3 regions of the Aeromicrobium sp. CF4.19 genome follow, and region 2 is predicted to be linked to each of the others. Evidence: predicted binding sites of a transcription regulator. Region 2 holds the regulator's gene; each other region holds the start of a gene.
The links. The regulator LexA, encoded in region 2, represses DNA repair genes until DNA is damaged. The targets are predictions, from matches to a motif close to TCGAACANNTGTTCGA.
Positions count from the first base shown of each region.

Region 1: the regulator LexA is predicted to act here: its motif matches at 4,947-4,962, upstream of ACHAAC_RS00365 (DUF222 domain-containing protein).
Region 3: the regulator LexA is predicted to act here: its motif matches at 1,996-2,011, upstream of ACHAAC_RS02630 (DUF222 domain-containing protein).

Region 1 covers NZ_JBIMEU010000001.1:72,447-79,607, reverse strand. The annotation lists gene ACHAAC_RS00400 (zinc ribbon domain-containing protein) at 1-143, shown strand, start outside; gene ACHAAC_RS00395 (bifunctional RNase H/acid phosphatase) at 140-1,318, shown strand; gene ACHAAC_RS00390 (YaaA family protein) at 1,334-2,098, opposite strand; gene ACHAAC_RS00385 (SLC13 family permease) at 2,115-3,188, opposite strand; gene ACHAAC_RS00380 (TMEM165/GDT1 family protein) at 3,232-3,813, opposite strand; gene ACHAAC_RS00375 (ACT domain-containing protein) at 4,004-4,402, opposite strand; RNA gene rnpB (RNase P RNA component class A) at 4,469-4,840, shown strand; gene ACHAAC_RS00365 (DUF222 domain-containing protein) at 4,966-6,174, shown strand; gene ACHAAC_RS00360 (CNNM domain-containing protein) at 6,184-7,161, opposite strand, start outside.
Region 2 covers NZ_JBIMEU010000008.1:122,651-129,811, forward strand. The annotation lists gene ACHAAC_RS15565 (ATP-dependent DNA helicase) at 1-1,849, shown strand, start outside; gene lexA (transcriptional repressor LexA) at 1,900-2,679, opposite strand; gene ACHAAC_RS15575 (LysM peptidoglycan-binding domain-containing protein) at 3,104-3,445, shown strand; gene ACHAAC_RS15580 (type 1 glutamine amidotransferase) at 3,472-4,176, shown strand; gene ACHAAC_RS15585 (hypothetical protein) at 4,173-5,000, opposite strand; gene ACHAAC_RS15590 (VOC family protein) at 5,093-5,515, opposite strand; gene nrdR (transcriptional regulator NrdR) at 5,855-6,337, shown strand; gene ACHAAC_RS15600 (vitamin B12-dependent ribonucleotide reductase) at 6,396-7,161, shown strand, end outside.
Region 3 covers NZ_JBIMEU010000001.1:521,711-528,871, forward strand. The annotation lists gene ACHAAC_RS02620 (FABP family protein) at 1-109, opposite strand, end outside; gene dtd (D-aminoacyl-tRNA deacylase) at 169-591, shown strand; gene ACHAAC_RS02630 (DUF222 domain-containing protein) at 669-1,982, opposite strand; gene ACHAAC_RS02635 (LCP family protein) at 2,251-3,366, shown strand; gene ACHAAC_RS02640 (DUF4012 domain-containing protein) at 3,414-5,189, opposite strand; gene ACHAAC_RS02645 (LPXTG cell wall anchor domain-containing protein) at 5,261-6,025, opposite strand; gene ACHAAC_RS02650 (DUF1416 domain-containing protein) at 6,222-6,539, opposite strand; gene ACHAAC_RS02655 (sulfurtransferase) at 6,541-7,161, opposite strand, start outside.

The DNA of each region.
Region 1 (7,161 bases), on a different contig from region 2:
TGCGGGCCCGGCGCTGCGAGGGGTGCCGTCTGGAGCTGAACGGTGCCGACCTGCGCGAGATCGCCGCCCGCGGGGAGGACGAGGTGCTGCGCTGTCCCGAGTGCAGCCGCATCCTGGTCCGGACCGTCGAGTCAGGTCTGTGACCAGGCGAGTCGTCGTCGAGGCTGACGGCGGGTCGCGCGGCAACCCCGGCCCGGCCGCCTTCGGTGCGCTGGTGCGTGACGTCGAGACAGGAGCCGTGCTCGCCACGTGCGGCGAGACCATCGGCACGGCGTCGAACAACGTCGCGGAGTACCAAGGCTTGATCGCCGGGCTCGAGCTGGTCGCCGAGCACGCTCCCGGGGCCGACGTCGAGGTGCGGATGGACTCCAAGCTGGTCGTCGAGCAGATGGCCGGACGCTGGAGGATCAAGCACGACGACATGGTGCGTCTCGCCGCCCGGGCCCGGGAGCTGTCCGAGAACGTCGTGCAGTGGACGTGGGTGCCCCGGGCGGAGAACGCCGCCGCGGACGCCCTCGCCAACGAGGCCCTGGACGAGCAGGCCAGGACCGGTCGCCAGGCCGTCGTCGGCACGGCGGCCCCGGCAGCCCCGCACCCGGCGCCGGAGGCCGACGACCTGCTGGCCGAGGCCCCGGCATCGGCGGAGCAGGGCACCAACGCTGGGCCTGACAGGGAGGGGCTGGGCTGGCGTGGCCGGATGCACGGCGATCCGACGACGCTCGTGCTGCTGCGTCACGGCGTCACCGACCACACCGTCCGCAAGCTCTTCTGTGGCTCGGGTGGGTCCGACCCGGGGCTCAACCCCGAGGGTGAGGCCCAGGCGGTGCGCGCCGCGGCGTGGATCGACCGCACCCTGGACGTCGACGCGATCATCGCCTCTCCGCTGCGTCGCACCCGGGAGACCGCCGGCTTCGTCGCCCGGGAGCTCGGCCTGGAGGTCGACGTCGAGCCCGGTGTCGCCGAGACGGCCTTCGGTGCGTGGGACGGCCACTCCTTCGCCGAGATCATGGCCGGCTGGCCCGACGAGCTCGAGGCCTGGCTCGGGTCCACGGCCGTGGCCCCGCCCGGTGGCGAGACGTTCGACGCCGTGTACGAGCGTGCCGTGCAGGCGCGAGGCCGCATCCTGCACGACCATCCGGGGCGCACCGTCGTGGTGGTCAGTCACGTGACGCCGATCAAGATGCTGGTCCGCGAGGCGCTCGGTGCTCCGATGAGCGTCATCCATGCGATGGAGCTCGCTCCGGCGAGCATCACGACGATCGCGTGGTGGCCCGACGCCACGCCGTCGCTGAAGAACTTCTCCGTCGTTCCCGAGTAGGGCCGCCGGGGCGCCTCAGACCTCGGTGACGACGACGTCGAGTCGTCCGGCGTCGCGCTCGACCGTCCAGCCGAGGTCGCGCAGCGCGGCGGACAGCTCGTCGACGTCGCGCGGGTCGCCACCGTCCTCCAACAGGGCCTGCACGATGCGGCCCTTGGTGGCCTTGTTGAAGTGGCTCACGACCGAGCGCCTGCCGCCCTTCTCGTGCAGCACGCGCAGCGTCGCAGTGCGTTCGGCCAGGGCGCCGCGGGGCTTGTGCAGGTTGACGTACGTGCCCGAGCGCAGGTCCACGAGCAGGCCGTCCCCGACACGCTCGGACAGCTCGGGGCCGAGAGCCGGGCGCCAGAGTCCGGCGACCGTGCCGAGACGTGGCAGCGTGACGGCGCCCGACAGCCGGTAGGCGGGGACGAGGTCGCCCGGCCGCAGGAGGCCGAACAGGCCCGAGGTGATGGCGACGGTCTCGTCGGCCCGTTGCCGGGCGTCTGCGGAGCGTCCCGCCGGGTCCCAGGCGGCGTAGAGCACACCGGTGTAGACGGCGTCGGCGCGGGCGCACGGCTGCTCGACCAGGGTGGCGTTGCGCTCGACGGCATCGGCCTGGGTGGGGCCCAGCCCGAGCCGGTCCATTGCACGATCGCGGTTGCCTTGGCACACGCGCACGAGCGAGGCGAGGATGCGCTGTCGGACCGGCGTCAGGCCGGGGGATCCGAGGGTGTCGAGGTCGAGCGTCGGACCGTTCGTGGGAGTGGTCTTGCCCTCCGAGGGCGGGAGCAGGATCAGCACCCGGGGAGCCTATCGATCAGGCCAGCAGGCTCGTCCACGCCCACAGCGTGCTGGCGCACGCCACCACGACCAGTGGCGTCGTGACCAGCGAGATCCGGTGAAACTCCCGCCACGTGGTCAGCGTCGACCCCGTCGTGCGCCACCACAGGACGTTGCCCAGCGAGCCGATCGCGGTGAGGTTGGAGCCGACGTTGAGCCCGACGAGCATGGCCAGGACGATGACCGGTCCGCCGGCTGCTGCGCCCGGCAGGAGCAGGAGCGTGGCGGGGATGTTGTTGACGAGTCCGGCGAGGACCATCGCGAGCAGTGCGGTGCCGACCACGGCGAACCATCCCGAGCCGCTCGGCACGAGGTCGGGCACCCAGGAGCCGACGGCGGTGTCGCGGGCCGCGATCACGGTGGTGCCCCACACCATGATGACGATGGCGAGGGGCAGCTGGGCGGCCTCGATCACGTCGTCGACCTCCAGCAGTCGGCGGCGCATCGCGGTGGCGGTGAGGATGAGGGCGCCGGCGGTGGCAGGGATCCAGGGCTCCAGGCCGCTCGCGATGCCCAGCAGCACCACGATGAGCACCGCGGTGCAGTGCAGCGGGACGGCGGGGGCATCGGCTGCCGCGACGGCTGGGTCGTCGTGCAGCTCGTCGCGGAACCACCACCGCACGACGGCCCACTCCAGGGCCAGGCCCACGACCCAGACGGGCAGGACCAGCCAGGCGAAGCGCCCGAACGTCAGGCCCGTCGCACCGAAGGCCAGCAGGTTGGTGATGTTGGAGACCGGCAGGAGCATCGTCCCGGTGTTGGAGGACCGTACGGCGGCGTAGGCCGTGGCACGTCGAGCCGACACGGCGGTGGCCGCCACGAGGATCGGGGCCATCAGGACGACGGCGGAGTCGACGGTGAGCGCGACAGCCACGACGGCGCACGCGGCGGTGGCCAGGGCCAACCGGCGCGAGGCGGAGTCCGGGAACGAGCGGGTGACCACCCCCGCCCACGCCTCGAAGAGACCGTGCGCGGCGCAGGCTCGCGCGAGGACGAGGATCGCCACGAGGAAGCCGACGACGCGGAGCAGGAGGAGGACGTCGCCGAGCACGGTCCGACGCTACTCCCTGTGCCCTCGAGGGCCTGCCGGAGCGTCAGAGCAACCGGATGCCCTCGACCATGAGCAGCACGCCGAAGACGAAGAACGCGGCGGCAGCGGCGTACTTGATGACGTTCTCCGGCAGGCGCTTGCCGAGCAGGGCGCCGGCCACGATCGCGAGGGCGTCGGCGGCCACCATGCCGATCGTGCTGCCGACCCAGACGCCGAACCAGTCCTCCTGCGTGGCCAGGGTGATGGTGGCGAGCATCGTCTTGTCGCCGAGCTCGGCCAGGAAGAAGGCAAGGCCCACCGCGAGCAGGGCGGCCCCGGTGCTGCGCTCGGCCTTGGACGCCTCGTCCTCGCTCAGCTCGTCCCCGCGCAGGGTCCACAGGCCGAAGCCGAGGAACGCGAGACCGGCGCCGAGGGAGATCCAGCCCTGGTAGTCGCTGAACGCCTCGCCGATCCAGAATCCGATGCCCACGGACGCGAGATGGACGACCGCCGTGGCGACCGTGATGCCGATGAGGACGTCGCGGGCCCGGTAGCGGGTGGCGAAGGCCATCGCCATGAGCTGGCTCTTGTCGCCCAGCTCGGCGACGAAGATGACGGCGGTGCTGAGCACCAGCGCGTACAACATGAAAAGGCTCCTGGTCCGTCCGGACGAGGAGCGAGTGCGTACGACGAGCCTCGACCGGACATGTCACATGACGTGTCGGTCGAAAGTCTCGTCCGCCAGAAGCCTGGCCTGCTGCACCGGATCTCAGACTCCGTGAGCCCAGGATCAGTATGTCGACACAGCCGTTGGGGACTACTCCCTTTCGTGATCCTCAGCCTAGACCATCGAGCACCTGCATGGCTGCGTGACGTCGGTCCCACGGCACGACGAGGTGGTCGTGGTGGAATCCGGCGACCACGTTGCAGGGCACGTCGGCCTCGGCGAGGGCAGAGCTGAGTCGCGCGGTGATGCCCACGGCTTCGAGGGCGGTCTGCTGGCGCAGCGTGATCCAGGCCCCGACGAACTCATAGACCAGCCCGTCGTCGTCGGCCTCCTCCTGGCCGATCACGACGGTCATGCCCTCGTCCTCGCGGACCGTCGCGAGCGCCCGGCTCGCGTCGTAGCCGGGATTGACGATGGCGTAGACGACCGGCTGCTCGAGCAGCCGGACGCCGGCCACCTCCGCGGAGCGGGCGTCGCTGCCCACCGGCTCGTCCGTCTCGGCATGCATGGGGTGAGCGTAGTGGGAGGGCAGGTTGCACGGAGGTACGTGCGACCCGCATCATGTGGGAGCGAATGAGTCGGCCGGGCGGCCGCGGCGGGCAACCGTCGAGGAAAGTCCGGACTCCACAGAGCACGGTGGTGGCCAACAGCCACCCACGGCGACGTGCGGGACAGTGCCACAGAGAACAGACCGCCAACGGCCCGCGCTCCTCGGAGCGTGGGTGCGGGCAAGGGTGAAACGGTGAGGTAAGAGCTCACCAGCACCGTCGGTGACGGCGGTGGCTCGGCAAACCCCACCGGGAGCAAGACCAGAATGTCGACGGGCTGCTCGTCCGACGTCGGCAGGTAGGTCGCACCGAGGCGCCCAGCAATGGGCGCCCCAGATGGATGGTCGCCCCCGCCCGAGAGGGTGGGACAGAATCCGGCTTACAGGCCGACTCATTCGCGCCGGCGCCTGTCCTCCACTGGGCCGTCGGCCTTGGTCGACCTGCGCGCACGTCGCTGACGCAGCCCAGCCCCGGGCCCGCAGTGGGTGACAGTTCTGTCGGTGGTCGAGCGTATGTTTGATTTATGGAGATCGCGGGAGTCACCGAGGTCGGTCAGCTGACCGCGCTGGTGCGCTCTCGCGCGCAGGCCGAGGCCGGTGAGTGGGAGGCGATGGTGGCCTACCGTGACGCCGAGCTGGCCCGGATCGATGCGATCGCGTCGCCGTTGCGGCGGCTGGCTGAGCGGGCCGGAGTCGTCCTGGACATTGCCCAGGCATCGGGTCTGTCCGAGGCGCAAGTGCACACCCGGCTCGCGGTCGCCGACCGGGTCCGCGAGCGGGCACCGCACGCGTGGCTGGCCTTCCAGGCTGGTCGCATCGATGCCGCCCGGGTCCGGGAGATCTCCTCCACGCTGGATCGCCTGGAGCGTGAGGAGTCCTGGCTGCGGCTGGACGGATCGGTCATCGCCTACGCCACCGGCCACACCGTCGCCGAGCTCCGGATCTGGCTCAAGCGATTCGTCCTGCGGGTCGAGGAGGACCTGCAGCGCGAGCGCGCCGAGAAGGCCCGCGAGGACCGCCACGTCGAGGTCGTGCACGTCGAGGACTCGATGGCCTGGCTCAACGCCTACCTCCCCTCCCACGTCGCCGCGGCCATCCAGAAGCGCCTCGTCCGCGAGGCCAAGGCGTTGGGTGCCGCCGACCCACGCACCAAGCCTCAGAGGATGGCCGACCTCCTCGCCTCCTGGACCACCACCTCAGAGTCGACCGAGACCACATTGGTCGCCGACGTCGCCGTGACCATCGAGGCCGATGTCCTCACCGGACTCAAGAACGGATTCGCCGCCTCCGCCGACGGCTCCTGGGCCGTCCCCGCCTCCTGGATCCTCGACGAGGCACTCACCGGAACTGCGTTCTGGCACAAGATCTTGATCGACCCCATTAGCGACGACATTCTCGCTCACCAGTACGTCGGTCGCTTCGCACCAGAGCTCCTGGCCAAGGCCATTCAGTTCAGGGACGGCATCTGCCGGGCCCCCGGCTGTCGCATTCCGGCCGAACGATGCGATCTGGATCATCGAGAACCCTGGCCCAGCGGGGCCACCACTGCAGAGAACGTCTGGGCACTGTGCAGACGACACCACACGCTCAAGGGACACCGAGTGCTCCAGTGGGTCCTGCCCTCCGGACACACCGCCCCCGCCGGTGCCGCCGAGCACCGGATCAGACCCACCGAGGCCTCACCCGCCGAGCACCGGCTCGCTCGAACGCTCGTCACGCGTCCGCGGCGGTGAGCTCGGCGCTCAGGCCTCCTCCTGCTCGGCCCGGTCGGACTCGCGCAGGAGCCGGTGCACGAGGTCGGCCATGGTCAGCACACCCAGCAGCTCACCGTCGTCAAGGACGACCGCGAACTGGGTGCTGGTGGAGCGCATCCGGTGCAGTGCGTCGGGCACGAGCGTGTCGGCGTCGAGTCGGAGGGGCTCGCGCCACAGCTCGCTGATCGCCCGACCGGGCGGCTCGAGCAGCGTGTCGCGCACGTGGACGACCTGCGCGATCCCGGCGTCCTCGGGCTGCACGAGGATCCGGAGGTGACCGGACTGCAGGGCGGCTTCCTTGACGTCCTCGACCGTGGCGTCGGAGGGTACCGACGTGAGCGGCCGATCGGTCCGCACCAGAGCCCTGACGTCCAGGCTCTCCAGCTCCAGGGCCTGCAGGATCTGCGGGCTGTACTCGGGGTCGAGCGCACCGGCACTCGTCGAGTACTCCACCAGCTGGCGGATCGTCTCGGCGTCCTGGCCACCCACGGCGGCCTGGTCCACCGGCTCGACACCGGTGCGGGCCACCAGGCGGTTGGCGATCGCGTTGACCCAGAGCAGCAGCGGTCGCACCACCCAGGTGAATCCACGTGCCGGGATGCCGATGATGGCGGCGGCCCGCTCGGGATGGGCGATCGCCCAGGACTTGGGGACCATCTCTCCCACGACGAGGTGCAGGAAGGTGACCAGCAGCAGCGAGAGCGCGAAGGCGAGCGCACCGGCGGACCACCCGGGCATGCCGAGATCGACGAGCACCGGTGAGAGTGCGTAGTCGATGGCCGGCTTGGTGACAGCACCCAGGGCGAGGGTGCAGGCGGTGATGCCGAGCTGGGCACCGGCCAGCATGATGGTGAGCTCGTTCATCCCGCGCAGTGCCGCGCGAGCGGAGGCGCTGGTCGCCGCGACCGCCTCGAGACGGTGACGCCGTGCGCCGAGCAGCGCGAACTCGATGACGACGAAGAAGGC
Region 2 (7,161 bases):
GGAGTCGTTGTCCTCCGGGACGCACCTGCTGGTGCAGGCGGGCACGGGCACCGGCAAGTCGCTGGGGTACCTGGTGCCCAGTGCCCTGCACGGCAAGCGGGTCGTGGTGGCCACGGCGACGCTGAACCTGCAGCACCAGCTGGTGGAGCGGGACATCCCGGCGCTGCGCAAGGCCGCCACGAGCGCCGACGCCCAGGTGCCGCACACCGCCGTGGTGAAGGGTCGCGCCAACTACGCCTGCCTGCACCGGGTCCGCGAGGGCGCTCCCGACGACCAGGGCGTGCTCGTCGAGGTCCCCGAGGGTGCCCTGGGCGCGGAGGTCGTCGCGCTGCGGGAGTGGGCCGAGGAGCAGGCCAAGGGCTCGCACGTCGGTGACCGCGACGCCGCCCCGGCGCACTCCGAGCGGGCGTGGCGTCAGGTCAGCGTCAACCACCGGGAGTGCCTGGGCGCCTCTCGCTGCGCGCACGCCCTGGAGTGCTTCGCCGAGCGGGCCCGTGAGGACGCCCAGCAGGCCGATCTCGTGGTCACCAACCACGCGCTGCTGGCCATCGACGCCATCGACGGCGTCCCGATGCTCCCGGAGTACGACGCCGTCGTCGTCGACGAGGCCCACGAGCTGGCCGCCCGGGTCACGCAGGCCGCCACCGACGAGCTGGACGCGGGCACCGTGGAGCGTGCCTCGCGACGCGCGCGGGGGCACCTCTCCGACGAGCGCGGCAGCCGCGCGGTGGACGACCTGACCGAGTCGGCCGATGCGTTGGCAGCGGCGATGGCCGCGACCGACGTCGGCCGGATCGACGCACCCCAGGAGGCCCTGCTGGAGGGGCTGCAGATGGTGCGCGACGCCGCACGGCAGGCACTGTCGGCCTTCGGCAAGGACACGCCCACCGACGCCGAGGACGCCGGCCGCCAGCAGGCCAAGGCGATGCTGGAGGAGGTCCGGCAGGTGGCCGACCGGATGGCCACGAGCCGCGAGACCGAGGTGCTCTGGCTGGGGGAGTCCCGCGGCGGACCACAGCTGCGCGTGGCTCCGATCGACGTCTCCGGCGCGCTGCGCGAGAAGCTCTTCGGCACCAAGACGGTCGTGCTCACCAGTGCCACGCTGACGCTGGGCGGTGGCTTCGACCCGCTCGCCGCGTCGCTCGGTCTGACGTCCCAGCCGGCGGAGGGGGAGTCCACCTGGCAGGGCATCGACGTCGGCTCACCGTTCGACTACACGCGCCAGGGCATCCTCTACGTCGCCAAGCACCTGCCGCCGCCGGGCCGCGACGGGTTGCAGGAGGCCCAGCTGGACGAGATCGCAGCCCTCGTGGAGGCGGCGGGCGGGCGGACGCTCGGGCTGTTCTCCTCCCGCCGGGCGGCAGAGGCCGCGGCCGAGGCCACGCGGGAGCGGCTGCCGGACCTGGACATCTGGTGCCAGGGCGACGCCCAGCTGCCCGAGCTGGCCCGGCGCTTCGCCAAGGAGCCGTCCACCTGCCTGTTCGGCACGCTCAGCCTCTGGCAGGGGGTGGACCTGCCGGGAGACACCTGCCAGCTGGTGATCATCGACCGCATCCCGTTCCCGCGTCCGGACGACCCGCTGATGAGCGCCCGTCAACGCCTGGTGGAGAAGCGTGGCGGCAACGGCTTCATGACCGTGGCCGCCGGCCACGCCGCGCTGCTTCTCGCCCAGGGCGCGGGCCGCTTGATCCGTCGTGGCGACGACAAGGGTGTCGTGGCGATCCTGGACCCACGGATCGCCACGGCCCGCTACGGCAGCTTCCTGGCAGCGTCGCTGCCCCCGATGTGGCGGACCACCGACCGTTCCATCGTGCTCGCCGCGTTGCGACGACTCGACGAGCAGGAGTGAGGTCGGGGTCCGCCTCGGCGGATCAGGGCAGGGCGATCAGGGCAGGGGGATCAGAGTCGGCGCAGGACCGCGGTGACCTTGCCCAGGATGGTGGCGTGGGTGCCGTCGATGGGGGAGTAGTCGTCGTTGTGCGGCATCAGCCAGACGTGGCCGTCGGTGCGCTGGAAGGTCTTGACCGTGGCCTCGCCGTCGAGCATCGCGGCCACGACCTCGCCGTTCTCGGCCGTCGGCTGCTGGCGCACCACCACGAAGTCGCCCTCGCAGATGGCGGCGTCGATCATCGAGTCGCCCTGCACCTGCAGCAGGAAGAGCGTGCCGTCGCCGACCAGTGACGCGGGCAGAGGGAGCACGTCCTCGACGAGCTCCTCGGCCAGGATGGGCCCACCGGCGGCGATCTTGCCGACCATCGGGACGTAGGTGGCGGCCGGGCGGGCGTCACCGATGCCGGTGGCGTCGCCCTCGGACTCATCGGCCGGGCCCAGCGTCTTGCGGGCCTTGAGTACCTCGGGCAGGAAGATCTCCAGGGCTCGCGGTCGGTTGGGGTCGCGCTTGACGTAGCCCAGACGCTCCAGGACGCGCAGCTGGTGCGCCACCGAGGACGTGCTGGCCAGGCCCACGGCCACGCCGATCTCACGCATGCTGGGCGGGTAGCCGTGCTTCTCGATCATCTCGCGCAGGAAGATCAGGATCTTCTGCTGGCGGGCGGTCAGGCCGGTCATCTCATCGACCGGGCCGTCGGGCAGCTCGCGCGGGGAGTTGCGTGATCCCTTGGGACGCCCGCGCTTGGGTCGCGTCTCCTCGGCCTGGTCCGTGGTGGTGTCGTCGCTCATGGCCATACGGTAGCCGCGATCTCGGACACATCCAAACACCTGTTCGAGAGCGTGTCGTGGCCGATCGGACCCCGCGGAGTGGCGGTCGTGCTCGTCGCGACCAGGCCCAGCCGGATGGCCCCGCGCAGCCCTGGGTGCCGAAGGGAGCCGATCCTGCGGGGTCCTCCCGGGTCCTGACACGCCGAGAAGAACATTCTTTCGATCCTTCTTTCGCCGGAATTGCAGGGATTGTGATGGTGTACTCGCCTTCCTGTTCGATTGGGGGCTGCTTTTGTCGGTCGGCTGTCGTAGTGTCGTACACGTGTTCGATCGAACGTCTGTTCCAGTTCGCATCCAGCGGCCCGGAATCGAGTGACATCGCGGAGGTTCGGTCGGACACCCCAAACTCCACACCCCCGTCTCACTTCCCCCTTGGAGGCACCCCATGAGCACCATCTCCCTCACCTCGTACCCGTCCTTCTCCAGCCCGGAGCTTCGGCTCACCCGGCGTGGCCGGCTGGTCGTCCTGCTCGCGGCCCTGGTTGCACTCGTGCTGCTCGCCGTCGCGTTCGGCCCGTCGGTCACCGCCACCGGCGAGCGCGGCGACGTTCCGGCCACCACGGTGGTCACCGTGCAGCCGGGCGAGACCCTCTGGCAGATCGCCGGGGACGCCAACCCGGCCGGTGACCCGCGGGAGACCGTCGACGACATCATGCGGATGAACTCGCTCTCCGGCGCCGGAGAGCTGCAGATGGGCCGCGAGCTGGCGGTGCCGGTCTACGAGTGATCGGTGCGGCCGCGCACAATGGGCGCATGCTCATCCACGTCGTGGCCGACGGCACCGACCGCGAGGGCGGCTACGTCACCGAACGCTTGGCCGCCCTCGGGTTCGAGCTCGGGTGGATCGACCGCGATGCCGTCGTCGCGCACGACGAGCTCGCCCCCGCGGCCATGATGCTGCTGCTCGGCTCGGAGCGCTCGGCGCACGAGCCCCGGTGGGCCGGCCCGGTCGCGGCGGAGGAGGCCTTGGTCCGCTCGTCCCTGCGAGCCGGCACCCCCGTCATGGGGATCTGCTTCGGCGCCCAGCTGTTGGCTCGGGCCCTGGGTGGTGCGTCCTACCGCGGGGACGAGCCAGAGGCGGGCTGGAAGCGGGTCGACACCATCGACCCCGTCCTGTGCCCCGAGGGGCCGTGGGCGCAGTTCCATCGCGATGTCCTCACGCCTCCGCAGCAGGCCCGCGTGCTCGGCACCTCCTGGTACGGGCCGCAGTGCTTCATCGACGAGAGCCTCGGCACCCCGGCCATCGCCTGGCAGTTCCATCCCGAGGTGACGCCGCAGACGTACGCCCGCTGGGTGGACGACGACACCGAGACCGTGCGGCAGGCGGGCCTGGACGCGACGTTCATCAAGCGCCAGGCCTTGGCGAGCGCGGCCCGGGCCCGCATCGCCGCCCACCGCCTGGTGGACGACGCGTTGCGCTACCTCGAGGTCGACGTGCCGGCGGCCGACGTGTCCTAGTCGCAGGCCTCGGCGCGCAGGCCCGCCAGCGGGGGCATCTGCTCCAGCGGGGTGTCGATCTCCTCCGACTCGGCCTCGTCGAGGAACTCCTCGTACTCGGTGACGTCGGGCTCGTCGGACGTGGGGGAGATGAGGCCCTCGGTGTAGAACGCGCACTCGTCGGCGCCGATGAGGTCGGTGTCGACCAGCCAGGTCTTCTCCGCGTCCAGTCGCCCGAGGTCGTTGCCGCCCAGTCCGATGGTCCGCCTGATCAGGACGGCCTGCGGCTCGTCCTCGTCGCCGACGAGGTACATCGCGTGCACCTGCAGGGCCACGAGCGGGACGGGGCCGTCCTCGGTCTCGGCCTCTGTCACGTCCCACTGGGCCCCGACGACGCGCGGCTGGGCGATCGGCTGGGCGTCGGGGTCGAAGAAGGAGACGAAGAGCTGCGCCGTGGGCGCGCCGTCGGCGAGCACCTCAGAGGTCTCCACCTGCTCGGCGAATTGTGGCCCGGCGATGCCCAGGTGGGAGCGCTGCTCGTCCGAGGAGGGGCCCGCGTCCCACCGGGCGCGGTTGTTGAAGGCGTCCAGGGCCATCGCGCCGACCGTGTCGGCCGCGGTGGTCACGTCGACGGCGTCCAGGCCCTCGGGCACCTCGGGCAGCTCCAGCGAGCGCAGGCTCACGGCCGGGAGCTCGGTGATCGCGCCCAGCGCGTCGGTCGCGGGCGCCTCGGTGTCCTCGGCCTCCACGGGTGTGGGCGCCTCGTCGGGGGTGTCGTCGATCTCGCTGGAGCACCCGGCGAGGGCGGCTCCGAGCAGGCAGAGCGCGACGATGCTGCGACGCATGGACGACCTTTCAGAGGGGGCGAGGCCGTCGAAAGCCTAGCAACGCGCCCGTGGGCGCCTGTGGCTCGCGGCCGGAGCGGCGAGCACGGCGCTCAGGCGGGTGGCTCGCCGGGCCCCTGGTTGACGAGCCACGCGATGCCGAACTTGTCGTTGAACAGTCCGAAGCGGTCACCCCAGGGCGCGAGCTCGAACGGCTGGACGATCTCGGCACCCTCGGTGAGCTTGTCCCAGACGGGGGTGAGGTCGCCCTCGTACGTGGACAGCGAGATGTTGACGGCAGTGCCGACGACGGGGTCGGGCATGGAGGCCGGGGTGTCAGCGGCGAAGATCGTCAGGCCGTCCTCGCTGATGACGGCGCCGTGCATGATGAGGTCCGCGTCGGCCGGGCCCTCGGACATGCCCCCGTCGGCGAAGGTCATCATCTCGATCGTGCCGCCGAGTGCGGAGTGGTAGAACTCCAGGGCCTCGCGGGCCTGGGAGCGGAAGTTGAGGTACGGGTTGAGTCGTGTGGTCATGGACCGATCATCCTCCTGGATGTTCCGAAGTGGAAGGCCCCGGCTCCGCTGGGGGGGCGACACCGGGTGCCGACGGGCCGCGCCACGCCGTGACGGATGGGGCTGTTGTGGCGCTCTGTCGGCCCTGACCTGCGCAAACGTCGCGTACTGCAGAAATGTCCGCGGACCCGACGAATCTACTTGCATGGCCCTGCGCAGCAGGCGTACGCTCACCACTAGATCTAGTACTTACAGCCGTGTAGTTCTCCACATCTAGTTGCACAGGATGAGTAGGGTTACCCACAGGAACTGCCGGAATCCACACCGTCGTCCCGATGTTTTCCCCAGAGGAGGCCCTTGATGCACTGCCCGTTCTGCAAGCACATCGACACCAAGGTCCTGGACTCTCGGGTCGCGGACGAGGGTGGGGCGATCCGTCGTCGCCGGGCCTGCGTCTCGTGCGAGAAGCGGTTCACCACCGTGGAGCAGATGCAGCTCATGGTGGTGAAGCGGTCCGGGGCCAGTGAGCCCTTCACCCGCGAGAAGGCCGTCGCCGGCGTTCGCAAGGCCTGCAAGGGCCGACCGGTCTCCGAGGACGACCTCGCGTGCCTGGGCCAGCAGGTCGAGGATGCGCTGCGCGCCTCCGGGCTCGCCGAGATCCCCGCGCACGAGATCGGACTGGCGGTCCTGGAGCCGCTCAAGGAGCTCGACGAGGTCGCTTACCTGCGCTTCGCCAGCGTCTACAAGGCCTTTGAGTCCGTCGACGACTTCGCCGCCGAGATCGCCCACCTGATGGCTCGAGCCGCCGACGGCGAGCTCGCCGAGGCCAGCACCGAGCAGTAGCACCAGTTTTCTACACATTCAGCACGACACATCGCGAGAGACACACAGGAGCAGTCGCATGACGGAGACGGTCGACGGAACCACGGGTTCCCCACGCAGCAAGCGCGCCAAGGGTCAGGGCCTGACCATCGAGCGCGTCTTCACCACCGAGGGTGTGCACCCCTACGACGCCGTGACGTGGGAGCGTCGCGACGTCGTGCAGACCAACTGGAAGACCGGCGAGACCGTCTTCGAGCAGCGCGGCGTGGAGTTCCCGGACTCCTGGAGCGTCAACGCCTCCACGATCGTCACGACCAAGTACTTCCGCGGTGCCGTCGGCTCGCCCGAGCGTGAGCAGAGCCTGCGCCAGCTGCTGGACCGCGTCGTGCTGACGTACGTCAAGTCCGGCAAGGAGAACGGCTACTTCGCCACCGACGCCGACGCCGAGGTCTTCGAGCACGAGCTGACGCACATGCTCCTGCACCAGGTCTTCAGCTTCAACAGCCCCGTGTGGTTCAACGTGGGAACCTCCAGCCCGCAGCAGGTCAGCGCCTGCTTCATCCTCGCGGTCGACGACTCGATGGACTCGATCCTGAACTGGTACCGCGAGGAGGGCCTGATCTTCAAGGGCGGCTCCGGTGCCGGCCTCAACCTCTCGCGGATCCGCTCCTCCAAGGAGCTGCTGCGCTCCTCCGGCGGCACGGCCTCCGGCCCGGTCTCCTTCATGCGCGGCGCCGATGCCTCCGCCGGCACCATCAAGTCCGGTGGCGCCACGCGTCGCGCGGCCAAGATGGTCGTGCTGGACGTCGACCACCCCGACATCGTGGAGTTCGTGGAGACCAAGG
Region 3 (7,161 bases), on a different contig from region 2:
ACGGCTCGATCGTCGGGTACTCCCCACGACCGTTGCCGTGCCACGTGCCCAGCAACCACGCCACGGGGGCGAGGTCGGGGTGCAGGCCGGCCGGGATCTCGAACGCCATGTCCTCGATCGTAACGAGGACCCGGTGGGATCGACGGCTGGCGTGACTACGCTGGCCCGGTGCGAGCAGTGGTGCAGCGGGTGAGCGAGGCGCGCGTCGAGGTCGACGGACGGGTCAGCGGCTCCATCGGCACCGGTCTGGTGGTGCTGCTGGGCATCACCCACGACGACACCCCGGCCGACGCGGAGCGGCTCGCGAGCAAGATCCACGGGCTGCGCATCCTGCGCGGGGAGACGTCGGTGTCCGACGGCGACGCGGGCCTGCTGGTGATCAGCCAGTTCACGCTCTACGGCGACGCCCGCAAGGGCCGCCGCCCGTCCTGGAGCGCGGCCGCACCCGGCCCCGTGGCCGAGCCGCTCTACGACCACTTCTGCGCAGCGCTCCGCGCGGCCGGAGCGACGGTCGCCGAGGGCGAGTTCGGCGCCGACATGGCCGTGCACCTCGTCAATGACGGCCCGACGACCCTCGTGCTGGAGACCTGACCTGAGGAGGCGTGGTTGTTGAACACGTAGTGGTTCGGACGTCGCTGAGGGCGCCGGGACACCTCCCCCTACATGGGTCAGGCGGCCCGGGTGAGTCGGGTGAGGGTCTTGACGGTGTGCAGGTCGTCTCGGCCCCTGATGGGGTGGCCGCGGGCGTTGCTGAAGGTGAAGGAGTCGTGGGGACCGGTGTCGATGTGCAGCTTTTCGGCATGCACCAATCGATGACAGCTGCTGCACAGTCCGATGAGGTGGGCGAGGTCGGTCCTGCCACCGCGGCTCCACCACACGACGTGGTGGATGTGACGAATCGGGTGGGAGCATCCGGGGGCGGCGCACACGCCAGCCTGCCGTGCGTGGATCGCTCGCCGCTGCGGGAGTCTGGCCAGGCGCGAGGAGCGTCCGACGTCGAGGATCGGTGAGTTGGGGCTGATGGAGTCGACGAGGATCGGTGTGAGGTCGCTCTGGCAGGTGAGGTAGGCCAGGAGCTGGGGCCCGACAGGGCCGAAGCCGATGAGGTGGGCGGGCTGGACCGCGGCCCGGGCGAGGGGAGGCATCCCCGGCAGCGTCGTGTCCTTGTTCGTTGCCCTGACGTCTGCCTTACCTTCTGGGGTGGGCGCGAGGGCGGCGCGCAGGGCGTCGGAGCCGACGATGACGTTCAGGTGTGGCTTGACGCCGTTGTCGGTGGGCAGGGCGCCGGCATCCAGGATGCTGGCGAAGAGGTCAGCCAGAGCGTCGATGCGTCGCTCGGCGGCGTCCCGCTCGTCGTCGCCATCGCGCGGGGCGGACAGGGAGTCCAGGACGAGCTTGAAGGCTGCGCCGGTCTCGATGTCCAGGAAGCCGGTGAGAACCCAGCCGTCGATGGTCTTGGCGAGCTTGACGTCCCGCTTGGACATGCCCTTGGCCCAGGCGCGGTCCAGCTCATCGGGGAACACCGCCGCGCGCAGGGCACGGATCTTGTCCATCACCAGGGCCGGCTCGCACGTGCGAGCCAGCTCGATCAGCCAGTCCTGGGCGGTGGCCATGAGGTCGGCACCGAGGTGATTCAGCCCGAAGGTGAACGCCCTGAGGTGCTCCAAGGACACCTCGCCGGCCTCCACGGCCGCACTGAGGCCCGGCAGGGCAGTGAGCGTGGCACCGGCCTTGAGCATCGCGCGGGTGGACTTGGTGTCCTCGCGCAGCGCGAGCTTGGCCCACGTGGCGATCGAGGACGAGCCCTCGTCCTCGTGCTCACGGGTCTGTTCCAGCAGAGCCAGCCGCTCGATCTGCGCGGCCTCCAAGGCACGCTTGGCCCGGGCAATGGCCCGCAGCTCATCGGTGGTGGAAGTGGAGACCGAGCGCATCGCGGCAGCTGCCTCCCGCAGCGCCTCGATGGTCTTCTCACGCTCGATCATGCCCACCATTTTATCGAACAGATGTACGTGCTGCAACCCTTTCAGCCTGCTGTTCCGGTCTTTTCTTGGCCCTGCTGAGTGTCTGAGGGCGGCGCTAGGCTGAGCACGCCACACCCGCGCCTCTCCCCGGAGATGGTGCCGCTGACAGGGCGACCTCCCACCCTCGAGCCAGCACGAAGACTTCCTGAAACGGCGCTCAGGGAAGGGGCCTAGACTGCTGGGTGGGACGCGTCCGGACGACCTCCCACTCATCACCTCAGGGAGACCCATGGCTCGACGCGACTCGAGCCCGCGCAAGAGCGTCGCGGGCAAGCGCCGTGCCGGCGGCATCCCCTTCCACCGCCGTCACCGCAAGGCTCTCGTGGTGCTGGTGAGCGTCGTCGGCCTGGCCCTGGGGACCGTGACGGGCTACGCCTACTGGCTGAACTCCCAGCTCGGCAACGTCGAGCGCGTCGACACCGACGCGATCAAGAACCGCCCGGACCCCGACGAGGGCAAGGCACTCAACATCCTGCTGCTCGGTTCGGACAAGGGCGAGCCGCAGGGCGACCAGTCCGGCAGCACGACGGTGGCCGAGGACGCCACGGCCGGCTCCTGGCCCAGCGGGAAGTACCGCAGCGACACCATGATGATCGCGCACATCTCGGAGGACCGGCGCTCGGTGGACCTGGTCTCGATCCCCCGCGACACCTCCACGATGATCTACGACGCCGAGGGCGACCCGACGTCGGAGCAGAAGATCAACGCCGCGTTCTCCGAGCACGGGCCCAACGGGGCGATCGCCACCGTGGAGCAGCTCACCGGGCTGCGGATGGCCCACCTGGCGATCATCGACTGGGACGGGTTCAAGGACCTCTCCAGCGCGGTCGGCGGGGTCCCGGTGACCATTCCGGAGGCGTTCTACGACCCCAAGCAGGACCTGCAGTGGGAGGCCGGCGAGCAGACCCTCGAGGGCGAGAAGGCGCTCGCCTACGTCCGCACCCGATACGGCCTGCTGCGTGGTGACTTCGACCGGATCGCGCGGCAGCAGAACTTCCTGCGCTCGCTGATGAAGGAGATGCTCGCCAGCGGCACCACGACCAATCCCGTCAAGCTCACCCGGACGCTCGGCGCGGTCACGGAGAACCTGACCGTCGACGGCGACTGGGCCCCCCAGGACATGCGCGCCCTCGCACTCTCGCTGCGCGGCACCAAGGCCGACGACGTCACCTTCCTGACCGCGCCGGTGGCGACCACCGAGGACGTCGCCGGCCTCGGCAACGTCGTGCGCCTGGACGAGGCCAAGAGCAAGGAGCTGTTCACGGCGCTCGGTCGTGACTCGATGGGCTCGTACCTGAAGAAGTACCCCGACGACAAGCTGGCCTCCGAGGACGAGATCGACTGATCCGCGGGCTGTATCTCCCAGGCCAGCCGCAGGCCGTGCCTTCCAGGTCAGCCGCAGGCGCTGCCGACCCGCACGTCGTTGGCGACCGGGACGATGCCGGGGGTGCTGGTCAGCACGGCCCGGCCTGCCTGGTCCGGGCCGGACCGGATGGTCAGGGCGATGTTGGCCGTGGTGTTCGGTGGGAGCTCGACCGGGATGATCGCGGCCTGACGCCCGTCCAGGTCTCCGCCGACGACCAGCTGCTCCTCACCGTCCACGGTCAGCCTCTCGATCCGCCCGTCCACCGGCGCGACGACACGCAGGTTGAGCCGCTGGTGCCCGCGGGGCACCTCGGCCTCGGGGTTGAAGCCCGTGATGGACAGGGGCAGCTCGGCCGCCGCGAGAGGAGCGTTGGACGTCAGCCGGGTCCGCAGCTCCAGGCGCTGGGTGTCGTCCTCCAGGCACTGCACCGAGCGCAGGCGGTGGGACGCGTCGAGGTAGAACTGCATCTTGCTGCCGACCGCGTCGTTGAGGTAGACCCCGACCTTTGGGGCCTGCGACCCGCCCGGGGGCTCGCCGGCGATGCCGGTGGTGGCGATCTGCTCCTGCTCCCCCTCCTGCGCCGACCACAGCATGATCCGGTTGTCGGTGGCCGCCCGCACGAGGCCCTGGAGGACGAGCTGGGCGTTCCCCTCGCCGGTCACGAAGGAGTCGAAGATCCGCCGGGCGGCGTCGGCGAACACGTCGTCCTGCCCGATGAGGTCGTCGTCGTAGCGCTGGTAGACGCGGTTGAGGAGCTCACCGACGGCGTTGTCGGCCGTCAGCTCGGTGCCGTTGTCGAGGGTGACGCTGCCCAGGCCGCCGAGCAGGTAGGCCAGCGTCACGGGGTCGACGGAGACGACGCCGTCGAAGCTGGTGTCGAAGGCGTCGCCGGTGAGCTCGCTCGCGATGGTGGCGGCGCGGGAGAAGTCGGGGCTGAAGGTGGTGTTGCGCAGGTCGGTGCCGATCGTGGTGGGAAAGACCGACCGCTCGCCCTCGGTGAGCTCCACCACCGGCTCGTCCACCGGACGCACGTCCAGGGCCGACCCCTGCCGGCCCATCGAGAGCCGGCCGTCGTCGGCGTCGATGACGGCGATCGAGCCGGGGATGCCGCCCAGGCTCCTCAGCTCGGCGTTGTTCTGGATCAGCAGGAGGTAGCGACGCGGGTCCTCGCCACCCAGCATCGTCGGCAGCAGGGCCCCGGCCGTGTCGGCGGCGGAGGCCGCGACCGTGGCCGAGTCGAGGGTGCGCTGCACGTCGCGCAGCGGGACCCGCAGCCGGCCGAAGACCTTGCTGGTGTCGATGGCCTGCACCTCCCGGTTGGACGTCGCGAGCACCTCGCTCGCGCTGGCCACGACCGGGGCGACGCGCTCGACGGCCTCCAGGTCGATGCGCCCGTCGCGGGGGGTGAAGGTGTCCAGGGCGATCTCGTCGGCGACGTCCACGACCGCCGGCAGTGCCCGGGTGGCGACGACGTCGAGCTCCCGGGCCAGCACGCGGATCGCGTCGAGGTCGTCCCCCACGAACGGTGACCACGCGGCCACGGACCACACGAGACCGTCGGAGCTGTCCCGGGCCTGCTCCGCCTGGTCCTGCAGCCGCTCCAGGCTCGACCTGGCGCCGTCGACGTCACCCGTGCTCACCTGGCCTGCGAGCACGGGCGCGCTGCTGCCGACGCGGTCCAGGGCGATGACTGCGCGAGCCACCTGCCACAGGAGCAGGATGAGCAGGAGGCTCAGGATTGTCACGACGACCAGGACGACGACGCGTCGGCGACGCTCGTCGCGCAGCAGATCAGCCCACATGGGTCACATCATCGGACGGGACGGGGTCGCACCGGGCGGTGACGAGGGCGTACGAGCAGCGCGGTCCGGTCTCAGGCACGTCGACGGTGCACGGCGATGACGGTGCCGGCGGCAGCCAGGACCAGGCCGAGCAGCATCAGCCACCAGGCCGGGCCACCGGTGTCGGGGAGGACCCCGGCGAGGAAGGACTCGTCGGCGCTGCCGTCGAGGGCCGCGTCGCGGTCGCCGGCGGCGTTCGCGCTGGCGTCGTCGAGACCGTCGACGAGGAGGCCGTCACCGTCGAGGCCGTCGGCACCGGCAGAGACGTCCTCGCCGTCGGCACCGCCGTCGGCGCCGCCGCCGTCACCGTCCAGTCCGCCGCCGTCGAGCCCGTCACCATCCAGGCCGCCACCGTCGAGCCCGTCACCGTCCAGGCCGTCGCCGTCGGCACCCGTGCCGTCGTCACCGCCACCGCCGTCACCGTCACCTCCGCCGTCACCGTCGTCGCCGCCGATCGGCAGGATCTCGACGACCGCGATGCGGGTGCTGAGGGCGCACGAGGCCCGGACCAGGGCGGTGCGGCGGGTGTCCACGACGGGCGTCCGGAAGACCTGGATCGGCAGCGTGGAGTCGTCGCCGGTCCGGGTCTCACCCAGGAAGGAGAGCGAGAGGTCGGTGGGGACGTCGGCGGACACGCTGATCGCGATGTCCTCACCACCGATGATGCTGGAGGTGTTCACCCCGAGGTCGCAGACGAGGTCGGGGTAGGCATCGGCCGCCTGGGCCGACTGCGCGGGGAGCACGACGGCGAAGGCCGCGACGAGGGCAGCGACGACCGTGACGCTGAGCTTCTTCATTGCGTGCTCCTGAGCTGACTGCTGTCCGATCCGCGATCGCCACCAGGCGTGGACGACCGGTCCCACCACCTCTCTGAACGAGCCGTGGCGGTCATCGGTTACGGCCCGGGGTCCACTTCGCGGTGCGAGCACCGCGCGTGCGCACGCACGAGGGCCCCGGCCGATCGGCCGGGGCCCTCGTGGAGCAGGGGTCGCGTCAGACGGAGACGGAGACCCTGTCGATGTCGACGACGACGTCGGCGACGACGCCCTGCGCCGCGGTCACGGCGAGGTCGACGGCCTCGGAACGCGGCGCGAGCGTGCGCAGCGTCCACTCGCCGGGACCGGCGAAGAACCGGAACTGGCCGGTGGCCGAGGTGGGGACCTCCGCGGTGAACTCACCGGTGCGATCGAGCAGGCGGACGTAGGCGTTGCCCACGGGCTCCTCGCCGCGGGTCACGACACCCTGGATGACGGACTGGTTCGCGACGTCGACGCCCTCGAGGCTCGGGCCGCCCTTGATGGCTCCGCACATGTCAGGCCTCCCCGCGCTCGTCGCCCAGTGCCACGGGCACGCCGCGCAGCGAGCCGTACTCGCTCCACGAGCCGTCGTAGTTCTTGACGTTGGTGTGGCCGAGGATCTCCTGCAGCACGAACCAGGTGTGCGAGCTGCGCTCACCGATGCGGCAGTAGGCGATGGTGTCCTTGGCGTCGTCGAAGCCGACGGCGGCGTAGAGCTCCCGCAGCTCCTCGTCCTTCTTGAAGGTGCCGTCGTCCTCGGCGGCCTTGCTCCACGGCACGTTGCCCGCCGTGGGGATGTGGCCGGCGATCTGTGCAGCCTCCTGCGGCAGGTGCGCCGGGGCGAGCAGGCGACCGGCGTACTCGTCGGGGCTGCGGACGTCGATGAGGTTCTTGGTGCCGATGGCCGCGACGACCTCGTCGCGGTAGGCGCGCAGGCTCTCGTCCGGCTCCTGCGCGGTGTAGGTGGTGGCCTCACGGCTGGGGACGTCGGCGGTGAGCTCGCGGGAGTCCAGCTCCCACTTCTTGCGGCCACCGTCGAGCAGGCGCAGGTCCTGGTGGCCGTAGTACTTCAGGTACCAGTAGGCGTAGGCGGCGAACCAGTTGTTGTTGCCGCCGTAGAAGACGACCGTGTCGCC